One region of the Nonomuraea sp. NPDC050733 genome, then DNA from elsewhere that is predicted to be linked to it. Evidence: riboswitches for the same ligand, from Rfam matches in the RefSeq annotation. Region 1 holds a riboswitch; each other region holds the start of a gene.
The links. A riboswitch is a leader RNA that binds a small molecule or an ion and turns the genes downstream of it on or off. The one in region 1 is predicted to bind cyclic di-AMP.
Positions count from the first base shown of each region.

Region 2: it holds a riboswitch for cyclic di-AMP, as region 1 does, so the genes downstream of both, AB0H64_RS02605 (CHAP domain-containing protein) here and AB0H64_RS01310 (CHAP domain-containing protein) in region 1, are expected to answer to the same signal.
Region 3: it holds a riboswitch for cyclic di-AMP, as region 1 does, so the genes downstream of both, AB0H64_RS11225 (NlpC/P60 family protein) here and AB0H64_RS01310 (CHAP domain-containing protein) in region 1, are expected to answer to the same signal.

Region 1 covers NZ_JBFAHO010000001.1:285,345-288,610, reverse strand. Annotated here, with positions in the region: gene AB0H64_RS01315 (ABC transporter substrate-binding protein) at 1-282, opposite strand, end outside; gene AB0H64_RS01310 (CHAP domain-containing protein) at 666-1,379, opposite strand; cyclic di-AMP (ydaO/yuaA leader) riboswitch at 1,393-1,532, opposite strand; gene AB0H64_RS01305 (Gfo/Idh/MocA family oxidoreductase) at 1,651-2,604, opposite strand; gene AB0H64_RS01300 (aldo/keto reductase) at 2,625-3,266, opposite strand, start outside.
Region 2 covers NZ_JBFAHO010000001.1:565,978-569,243, forward strand. Annotated here, with positions in the region: gene AB0H64_RS02600 (DUF305 domain-containing protein) at 92-712, shown strand; cyclic di-AMP (ydaO/yuaA leader) riboswitch at 1,055-1,205, shown strand; gene AB0H64_RS02605 (CHAP domain-containing protein) at 1,218-1,889, shown strand; gene AB0H64_RS02610 (AAA family ATPase) at 2,051-3,266, shown strand, end outside.
Region 3 covers NZ_JBFAHO010000004.1:339,310-342,575, forward strand. Annotated here, with positions in the region: gene AB0H64_RS11220 (LuxR C-terminal-related transcriptional regulator) at 184-396, shown strand; gene AB0H64_RS11225 (NlpC/P60 family protein) at 413-1,453, opposite strand; cyclic di-AMP (ydaO/yuaA leader) riboswitch at 1,459-1,614, opposite strand; gene AB0H64_RS11230 (amino-acid N-acetyltransferase) at 1,881-2,450, shown strand; gene AB0H64_RS11235 (RDD family protein) at 2,536-3,266, shown strand, end outside.

The sequences.
Region 1 (3,266 bases):
CTGGAGGAGCTGCGGCAGGTACACGTCCTCGAACCGGTCGGTGAGGTTCGTGTACTTGATCTGGATGTTCGGGTGCTCGGCGTTCCACTTCTTGACGGCCTCGTCGTAGCCGAAGTTCTCGCCGCCGCCGAAGGTGTGCACGTTGATCGTGACCGGCTCCGCCGCCGCGCTGCTCTGCGAGCCCGCCGGGGTGGCGCCGCCACCGCCGCTGCTGCACGCCGCGATGGCCAGCAGCGCCGTCATCGCGGCTCCGGTCACGACGAAGCGCTTGTGGTTCTTCATTCGGAACCCCTCTGGGTGGTGAATGTGGGAGGTGCATCGCGACGTGAGGCCGCGATGGGAAGGTCTTGGGAGCGCTCCCACAAAGAGTGCCCTCATGGCGTGGGGGCCGTCAACGGCCCGCAACGCAACCGTTACCTCAGGCCGGATTTGGCGCCGTGAAAGCGGATTCAAGGCCGCAAACAGCGCGAAAAGGTCGCTGGGAGCGCTCCCATACCATCTGTCCCGTTAACGCCACAGGAACGGACAACCCGCTGAAGGCCGGGGCGGGACGAGGGGTGTCAGGCGTACGAGAGACCTGCCCGGAACGCGAGCGAGCGCGCGCCGGGGGAAGGCGCGCGCTCGCTCCCTCTGGGGAGAGGTGGGGGAGTGGTAGGGGGACCGGGTCAGCCGGCGTAGTTCGGGTAGCCGTAGCCGACGACCTGGGAGGTCGGCCGGACGCGCTGCTCGACGCGGCCGTTGCCGGTGTTGCCCTCGATCGTGGAGATCGTGCCGTTGCCGTTGTCCTTGACGACGAACCCGACGTGGTTGATGTCGTCCAGGCTCTTGCTGCCGCTCCAGGAGAAGAAGACGACGGCGCCGGGCTTGGGCGCGCTGCCCCAGCGGTGGTTCTGGGCGAACCAGCGGGCGTGGGCGACGGTGTAGGCGTCCCAGCCGACCTGCGGGCGGGCGCCGGTCTGCTCGCCGACCCAGGAGACGAACATCGAGCACCAGGCGGCGTTGAGGTAGGCCTGCGGCGAGCCGCCGTCACGCTTGACGGTCTCCAGCGCGCGCTGCGACTTCGCGTACCACTGCTGGAACTTGGTGCCGCCGCCGTAGGCGTTCTCGGAGGTGCCGACCTGCGCGCGGGCCACGTCGAGGACCTTCTGCGCGGTCACGTTGACCCGGCCGTACTGCGAGCCGGACGCGGCTTGGCTGTTGGCGGCCTGGCTGTTGACGCTCTGGCTGGTGGACGAGTTGGATGCCGGCCCCACGTGCTCGGGGGTGTCCGCGTTGGCCGGCGCGACGGCGCCGAAGGCGGCCGAGGCGATGATGGTCGCGCCGAGGGTGGCGCGGATCGTTCCGGGCGTGAGGGCACGGAGGAGACGGTGCTTGGCCATCGAGAAGGGATGCTCCTTGCTTCCATGCCGCTTACCGGGTTAGCTGACGGGTTCGGGCGTGGAAGCTGCCCTACGGCACAAGGAAGTGCCGATTCACCCCAAGAGAAGTGGGTCCCCGGTTCCGCGCTCAGGCGGATTCAGCGGTCACAGGGGGGTCCTGTGATGATCTGTGCGATAGGCCGGCAACGAACGGGCAAACCGGACGTAAGCCGACGAACAGGATTTAAGGTAATACATCCGGCAAGAGGATTACAAGTGGATAAATGCCCAGCTAGGAGAGCTGGGAGCGTGCCTCCTCCAGAAGCCCCATCATGGCAAGGCTTTCGTCCAGTGGCATGATCTCGCTTTCGGTCCGTCCCTCGGCCAGGGCGTCCCGTACCTCGCGCAGCTCACCCGCGTATCCGTTGTCGGCCGGGTCGAGGTCGTGGACCTCCGTCGCCATCGACGCTCCGCTGAGCACGACCCGGTTCGGGGCCCAGAACGGCGCCTGGATCTCGGCCCGCATCCCCGTGCCCACCACGTACGCGCTGTTGGGGAACGAGGCGAGCAGCGAGGACTCCACCAGCGCCCGCCTCCCGCCGGGATAGACCAGCACGCCGCCCGCCTCCGCGTCCACGCCCGACGGCGCCAGGCAGCCCGTCATCCGCACCTCCGACGGCGCCCCGAGCAGCAGCTGGGCCAGCCCGAACGGGTAGATCCCGAGGTCGAGCAGGGCCCCGCCACCCAGCTCCGGAGCCCACAGCCGGTGCGCCGGATCGAACGGCAAAGCGAAGCCAAAACTGGCCTGCACCGAGCGGATCTCGCCGAAGCGCGGGTCGGCGGCCACCCGCCGGATGAGCGGGTTGAACCGCATCCACATCGCTTCCATCAGGAAGACCCCGGCCTCGCGGGCCAGGCGCACCATGCGCTCGGCGTCGGCGAGCGAGGCGGCCAGCGGCTTCTCGCACAGCACGGCCTTGCCCGCCGCGATGGCCGCCTCGGCCACCGCCAGGTGCTGGGCGTGGGGCGTGGCCACGTACACGGCGTCGACGGCCGGGTCGGCGCACAGCTCCGCGTAGGAGCCGTACGCCGACTCGGCGCCGAGCTCCGCGGCCAGCGCGTCGGCGCGGTCCAGGTCACGCGAGCCGACGGCCGCCACCCGCATGCCGGGCTCCGCGGCGATGACCGCGCCCACGGTCCGTGCGATACCGCCTGTCGCCGCGATGCCCCATGCGAGATCCCTCATGGCGAGGGATCATAGCTTTTTTACCCAAATGTGGCGGGATCGGGCCCAAGGCGGCGATTGGCGTTGAGTGCCCCGATAGCCGCCAGGTCCTCGTCGTCCAGGACGAAGTCGAACACGTCGATGTTCTCCCGGATGCGGGAGGGCGTGACCGACTTGGGGATCGTCACGTTGCCGAGCTGGATGTGCCAGCGCAGCACGACCTGCGCCGGGGTGCGCCCGTGCTTGGCGGCCAGCGTCTGGAACGCCGGCTCCTCCAGCAGGCCCCGGCCCTGGCCGAGCGGGCTCCACGCCTCGGTGAGGATGCCGTTGGCCTCGTGGAAGGCCCGCAGTTCGTGCTGCTGGAGCCACGGGTGCAGCTCGATCTGGTTGATCGACGGCGTGACCCCGGTCTCGTCCATGAGCCGGGTGAGCGCCTCCACCGTGAAGTTGGACACACCGATGGCCCGGGCCCGCCCGTCGCGGTGCGCCTTCTCCAACGCCCGCCAGGCACCCACGTAGGCGTCCTGCTTCAGCACGGGCCAGTGGATGAGATAGAGGTCGACGTGGTCCAGGCCGAGCCGCGCCAGGCTCTCGTCCAGGGCCCGCTCGGCGCGGTGGTGGTCGTCGTTCCACAGCTTCGTGGTGACGAACACCTCCTCGCGCGGCAGACCGGAGGCGCGCAC
Region 2 (3,266 bases), 280 kb from region 1:
ACGGGCGTCGTCATGCCCGTGATCGATGTCCTCGGCTCGCGTCCACTTGTCCGTCCTCGCTGCAGGCACAGGTCGTCCACGGGGGTCAACCATGTCCATCAACCGATCGATCATCAAGCGCGTCTCATCCGCCACGGCCGCGGGAGCCGGCGCACTCGTCCTGCTCACGGCATGCAACGGTGGCTCACCTCCAAGGCACGCCACGCCGGCCGTCGGCGATGTCGCGAACATGGCCACCACGCACCCTGGAGCGTCGTTCAATGACGCGGACGTGATGTTCGCGCAGATGATGATTCCCCACCACCAGCAGGCCGTCGAGATGGCCGAGCTGGCCGAGACCCGCGCGAGCGATCCGGAGATCAAGGAACTCGCGACGAAGATCAAGGACGCCCAAGCGCCGGAGATCAAGACCATGCGGGGCTGGCTCGAGGACTGGGGCAAGCCGGAGCCCACCGGCATGGGACACATGGACCACGGTATGCCCGGCATGATGTCCGCCGAGGACATGGGCAAGCTCAAGGACGCCAAGGGGACCGCGTTCGACAAGCAGTTCGTCCGCATGATGATGGCCCACCACGAGGGCGCGATCCACATGGCCACGATCGAGCGAACACAGGGCCAGAACCCCGACGCCGAAGAGCTCGCCAAGAGCATCGCCGCGTCGCAGCAGGCCGAGATCGAGCAGATGCGCAAGATGCTCAACCGGCTCTGACCGAGCGCCGGACGCCCGCGACGGGCGGCCGGCACTCTTGCGGGCGTACCCTCCGCCTTGGATCTCACCTCAAGATCAATGAAGAGATGCTCCACTACGCGACATAGTCGGTGAGCCGACGTTCGCCCAGTGGCGCATGACTTCAGCAAACCGCGAGAAGGTAAAGGATTGGGCGCTGAACCCCAGGTCAAAGCGATGCTTACGCATGCCTGGGCAGCCCCGTACTTGCCTCGCGCTATACGCATCGCTTACTTTGAGCGCTCGTAGACGCATCCTCGGGCAAACCCGGGCCTGCGTCTCTGACACCGCCGAGACCGCGTCCAGCAGGAACTCCCTGCACAAGTGGCGCGACCGCCGAATCCGCGATCATCGCGGAACCGGGGACCCAATCCCTTTGGGGTGAATCGAGACGCCCGTCGCGAGACGGGGTCCCGTAGGGCACTTCCACGCCCGAACCCGTCAGCTAACCCGGTAGGCGGCATGGAAGCAAGGAGTACGTCCCCGCATGTCCCCGCGCGTTCTTTCCCGTGCCCTCACCTCCCCCGCCCTCCCCCGGCTCGCCGTCGGTGTGACCATCGCGGTGAGCGCGGCGCTCGCCGGCATCCCGGCTTTCGCCGACGATCACCAGGCCACCGACCAGTCGAGCATCTCGCGAGCCAACGCCGCCCCTGCCCGGCAGTCCGCCCGGCTGACCGCGGACGCCCTGATCAGGGTGGCCGAGTCCCAGATCGGCGTCACGGAGAACGCCGTCGGCGGCGGAACGCCTTTCCACAACTGGTACATGACATCCCCCCGGGCCGCCGAGACCGTCGCCCGGGACGGCGGAAACATCCGCGCCTACGCCAACGCGCCGTGGTGCGCCATGTTCGTCTCCTGGGTGGGTGAGAAGGCCGGGCTCCGTTCCACCGTCGGCTGGGACGCCTACACCATCACCTGGGCCAAGTGGTTCAAAGCCAACAAGCGGTGGGGCACCGTCGCCAAGCCGGGCGCCGTCGTCTACTTCTCCTGGGACTCCAAGACCATCGACAGCATCGACCACATGGGCCTGGTCAAGAAGGACAACGGAGACGGCACGATCACCACGATCGAAGGCAACACCGGCAACGGCAAGGTGGAGCAGCGCGTCAGGCCCACGTCCCAGGTCGTCGGGTACGGATACCCGCAGTACAAGGCCTGACGGGCGGGGCCGGCGTACCCCTGCCACGATCGCGATGCGACCGCTCATCGCGAGGACGCCATGCGACGTGGGAGGGGCAGCACCGCGGCGGGCGCATCGGCGAAGTCGCCGGTCTCGGGGGCGTTTTGTCACGAGTACCACGGGATTTCTATGCTCGGCGTGTGCTGGGGAGAGACGACGAGACAGATCTGCTCGAGTCGTTGCTGCGGCACGCCACCGAGGGACGCGGCGGCGGGGTGATCCTTCTCGGAGAGCCGGGAATCGGCAAGACCACCCTGCTGTCCCACGCGGAGGAGCGGGCGGCCGGCTTCCTGGTGCTGCGCGCCGTCGGCGCCGCACCGGAGTCGGATCTCGCGTACGCGACCCTGCACCAGTTGTTGTTCCCCGTGCTTGGCTCGGTGGACGAGCTGCCCGGCCCCCAGGCGCAGGCCCTGAACATCCTGTTCGGACGCGCACATGGAGCACCACCTGATCCGTTCCTGGTGGCGTTGTCGACCCTGTCGTTGTTGTCCCTGCTGGCCGGCACCCTCCCCGTGTTGTGCGTCGTCGACGACGCGCACTGGGCGGACCAGCCGACGCTGAAGACGCTGGCGTTCGTCGCCCGCCGCCTGGGCAACGAGCCCGTCGCGCTGGCGCTGGCCGCGCGGGCCGATGAGGGGCACGGCGCCGACCTGCCCGACGTGCGCCGCGTCCCGCTCATGGGCCTCGGCCGCGAGGCGGCCAAGGCGTTGCTCGCCGAGCGCCTCGGCGGGCGGCGGCTGACCGACAGCGAGCAGAACCACCTGCTGACCGCCACGGGCGGGAACCCCCTGGCCCTGATCGAGCTCGCCGGAAGGCAGCAGCCCCCGGAGGGCACGCACGAGCCGCTCGCCATGACCGACGCGTTGCAGCGGTCGTTCCTGGCCAGGGTCCGGGCACGGCACGCCGAGTCGCTGCCGCTGCTGCAGCTCATCGCCGCCCATGGCACGGGCGGCGTCGACACCTTCGAGAAGGCGGCCGCGACGCTGCAGGCGGACACCGGCCCGCTGCACCGCGCCGAGCTCGACGAGCTCCTGACCTACGACGGGACGCGGCTGGTGTTCCGGCATCCGCTGATCCGGTCCGCGATCTATCACAGCGCCACGCCCGACCGGCGGGCCGCGATCCATCGAGCCCTTGCCGCGGCCTTCGACAGCCTGGCAGACCAGCATCGCCGTGCCTGGCATCTCGGCCAGGCCGCCATGGGACCCGACGAGCAGGCCGCCGAGGAGCTGGAGCGCTCGGCTGAGCAGGCCGCCCTGCGCGGTGGCCCCGCCGCGGCCATGGCCGCGTTGGCGAGGGCGGCCGAGCTCACCGCGGACGGTCCGCGGCGGGGACGGCGGCTGTGGTCCGCCGCGC
Region 3 (3,266 bases), on a different contig from region 1:
TGCCCCGAAGTGCCGACATCCGCCGAGTCCCCCATATACGACGGATCAAGTCAATGACGGCCGTCAAGTGCCACGGTTATCGCGCTTGACGGCCTTTCCCGTATGCGTTTAACGTCTGCGGAGCGAACAGCTTTGCACGGGCCGACGACGACTCCGAGACTGCTGTTGGGGGGAGGGCTCCCGATGGATGTGCTCACCGATCAGGTTGAGCTTAGCCACGCCGATCTAGCCTTGCTGGCGGAGCTTGCCAGGGGAGTCACCGTCGATCGGGTGGGCAGGCGCCTCGACATCAGCGGGCGCACCGTGCGCCGCCGGCTGCGCGGCATCTGCGACCGCATCGGGGTCGCCACGGCCATCGAGGCCGTGGCCTGGGCCGCCCGCCGGCAGCTCATCTGAGCGGCCCGCGAAAGTCTCAGTCGGCGACGCGGACGGCGCCCACGAACGGCCTGCGGGCCAGGGACGTCACCCTGACGACGTCCCCCGTGCGCGGCGCGTGGACCATCATGCCGCCGCCGATGTAGATGCCGACGTGGTGCAGGTCGCTGTAGAAGAAGACCAGGTCGCCCGGCCGCAGCTCCTCCTTGGAGATGTGCCGGCCGGCGGTCCACTGGCTGCCGGTGTAGTGGGGCAGCGAGATGCCGACCCGCTGGTAGGCGGCCATGACGAGGCCGGAGCAGTCGTACGAGCTCGGCCCCTCGGCACCCCAGACGTACGGCTTGAGCTGCTGGGTGAGCGCCCACCTGGCCGCCTCGGCGGCCTTGCCGGCGCCCGAGATCGGCAGGGCGACGCGGACGGCCGGCGTGCCCGGACGGCCCGCCTCGCCGATCGCCCGCCTGAACAGGTTGCTCTCCACCTTGGCGACCAGCTTCACGATCTTGTCGCGCTTCGTGTCGAGGTCGGTGACGAGCTTCTCCACCTCGTCGATGTGGGCCTTCGCCTCGGACTGGGCCTGCTTGGCCGTCTCCATGGCCTTGACGACCTGGTTGACCTCGTCGCCGGACTCCTGCGCCAGCGCGTAGGTGGTGGCGGCCCGGTTGAGGAACGCGCTGGGGTCGCCGTCGTCCATCAGGGCGATGGCGCGGCTGAAGCCGCCGGTCATGTACTCCTGCTGGGCCAGCAGCCTCGTCCTGGCGCGCTTGGCGTCGAGGTCGGCCTGGCTGGTCGCCAGGACCTTCTTGGCCTGCTCGGCGGTCTTGCGGGCGGTCTTGAGCTTCTCCCGCGAGCCGTTGTACTGCTCGCTGAGGGTCTCGATCTCGGTGTGCATCGCCTCGACCCGCTTGGACAGCTCCTTCAGGGAGGGCTCGGGGTCGGCGGCGGCGGGCCCGGCCGGGACCGCGAACGCCAGCGCCACGACGGCGGCGCTCAGGACGGCGAAACGGCGCAGGAGCGCCTGTTTCGGAGGGCGGGCATCCAGGCCCGCTCTCGTCCTTTCGCGACGGCGCGTGCGCTCCACCGACCAGCTCCTCTCTTCGACGCCTACCGGGTTAGCTGACGGGTTCGGGCCGGAGCAGCCCTACCGAGCGTGATGCTCGGATTCACCCCATGTGGTGGCACTGAGAGCTCGCCACCGGCGGGTCCCCGGCTCCCCCTGCGGGGATTGGGCGCGTCTCCGCGCGGGGGTCGCGCGGGTGACATCGTCGCTGGACATTAGTGCACCTCGGGTTCGTGCTCAACCAGAACTGCCAACTCTGTAGAGGTATCGCTACCGAAGGGTCACGAGTGGACGACGCGTCACCCGATGCCGGTCCGTCTTTATGCCTACTTTGCCATGGCTTGAGCAGTACGTTGCCCGAGGGGAGTGCACGGAAGTGACATGTCGGATGCCGTAGGCAGGGCGGATTTTGGTACGAGCCGTAATGGGATCTGTACTCTGGATGCCCATGGAACAGGTCGCCGAAGTCACCGTGACTGACACCGAGCTCGTGGTGCGCCGCGCCCGCACGTCGGATGTCAGGACGATCAGGCGCCTGGTCGACACCTACGCCGGTGCCGGTCCTCGCCTCCTGGAGAAGGCCACGGTCACCCTGTACGAGGACGTGCAGGAGTTCTGGGTCGCCGAGCGCGGCGGCCAGGTCGTCGGCTGCGGCGCCCTCCATGTGCTCTGGGAGGATCTGGCCGAGATCCGCACGGTCGCCGTGGACCCGGCCTTCCGCGGGCTGGGCATCGGCCATCGCATCGTCTCCACGCTGATCCGCACGGCGCGGGATCTCGGGCTCAGCCGGGTGTTCTGCCTGACGTTCGAGGTCGACTTCTTCGCCCGCCACGGGTTCCGGCCGATCCAGGGCACCCCGGTCTCCCCGGAGGTCTACGCCGAGCTGCTGGCCTCGTACGACGAGGGTGTGGCGGAGTTCCTCGACCTTGAGCACGTCAAGCCCAACACCCTGGGCAACACCCGCATGCTGCTCCATCTGACATCCGGTGACGCCGACCTTGACCGCCGAGAAAGGTGATTGTTGATACCTATGTCGATACGTTGGGCAGCACAGGCATGTGTCCTGACATGTGCTACATGCACTCTCGAAGCGAGGTGACACGGTGAGCACCGGACAGCCGCCGTATCCACAGGACGAATCCGGCGAGAACGCTGCCGGGAATCCCGAGTACGGACAACACACTCCCAACCGCCCCCACGGTGAGGCCGACCCCGACGCGACGGTGGTGGGTTACCGCGCCGAGGACTACGGCCAGCCCGGCTACCAACAGCAGGGCTACGGCCAGCCCGGCCAGCCCGGCCAGCAGCAGTACGGCCAGCAGGGCTACGGGCAGCAGGGCCAGTCCCAGCCCGGTTACGGGCAGCAGCAGCAGGGCTACGGACCCCAGGGTCAGTCGCAGCCCGGCTACGGCCAGCCCCAGCAGGGCTACGGCCAGCCCCAGCAGGGCTATGGGCAGCCCGGCCAGCAGCAGTACGGCCAGCAGCAGCCCTCGCAGCCCGACTACGGGCAGCAGCAGTACGGCCAGCAGCCGCCCTCGGGCCAGCAGTACGGCCAGCCCGGCTACGCGCCCCCGCCGCAGCAGGGCTACCAGCAGCAGGGCTACAGCCAGCCCGGCCAGCAGCAGTACGGCCAGCAGCCGCCTTCGCAGCCCGGCTACGGCCAGCCGCAGCAGGGCTACGGGCCCCAGGGCCAGTCGCAGCCCGGCTACGGCCAGCCCCAGCAGGGCTACGGTCAGCAGGGCTACGGCCAGCCCGGTTACGGTGAGCCGGCGTACGGTCAGCCGCAGCAGGGCTACGGCCCGGGGCAGCAGTACGGCCAGCCCGGCTACGGTCA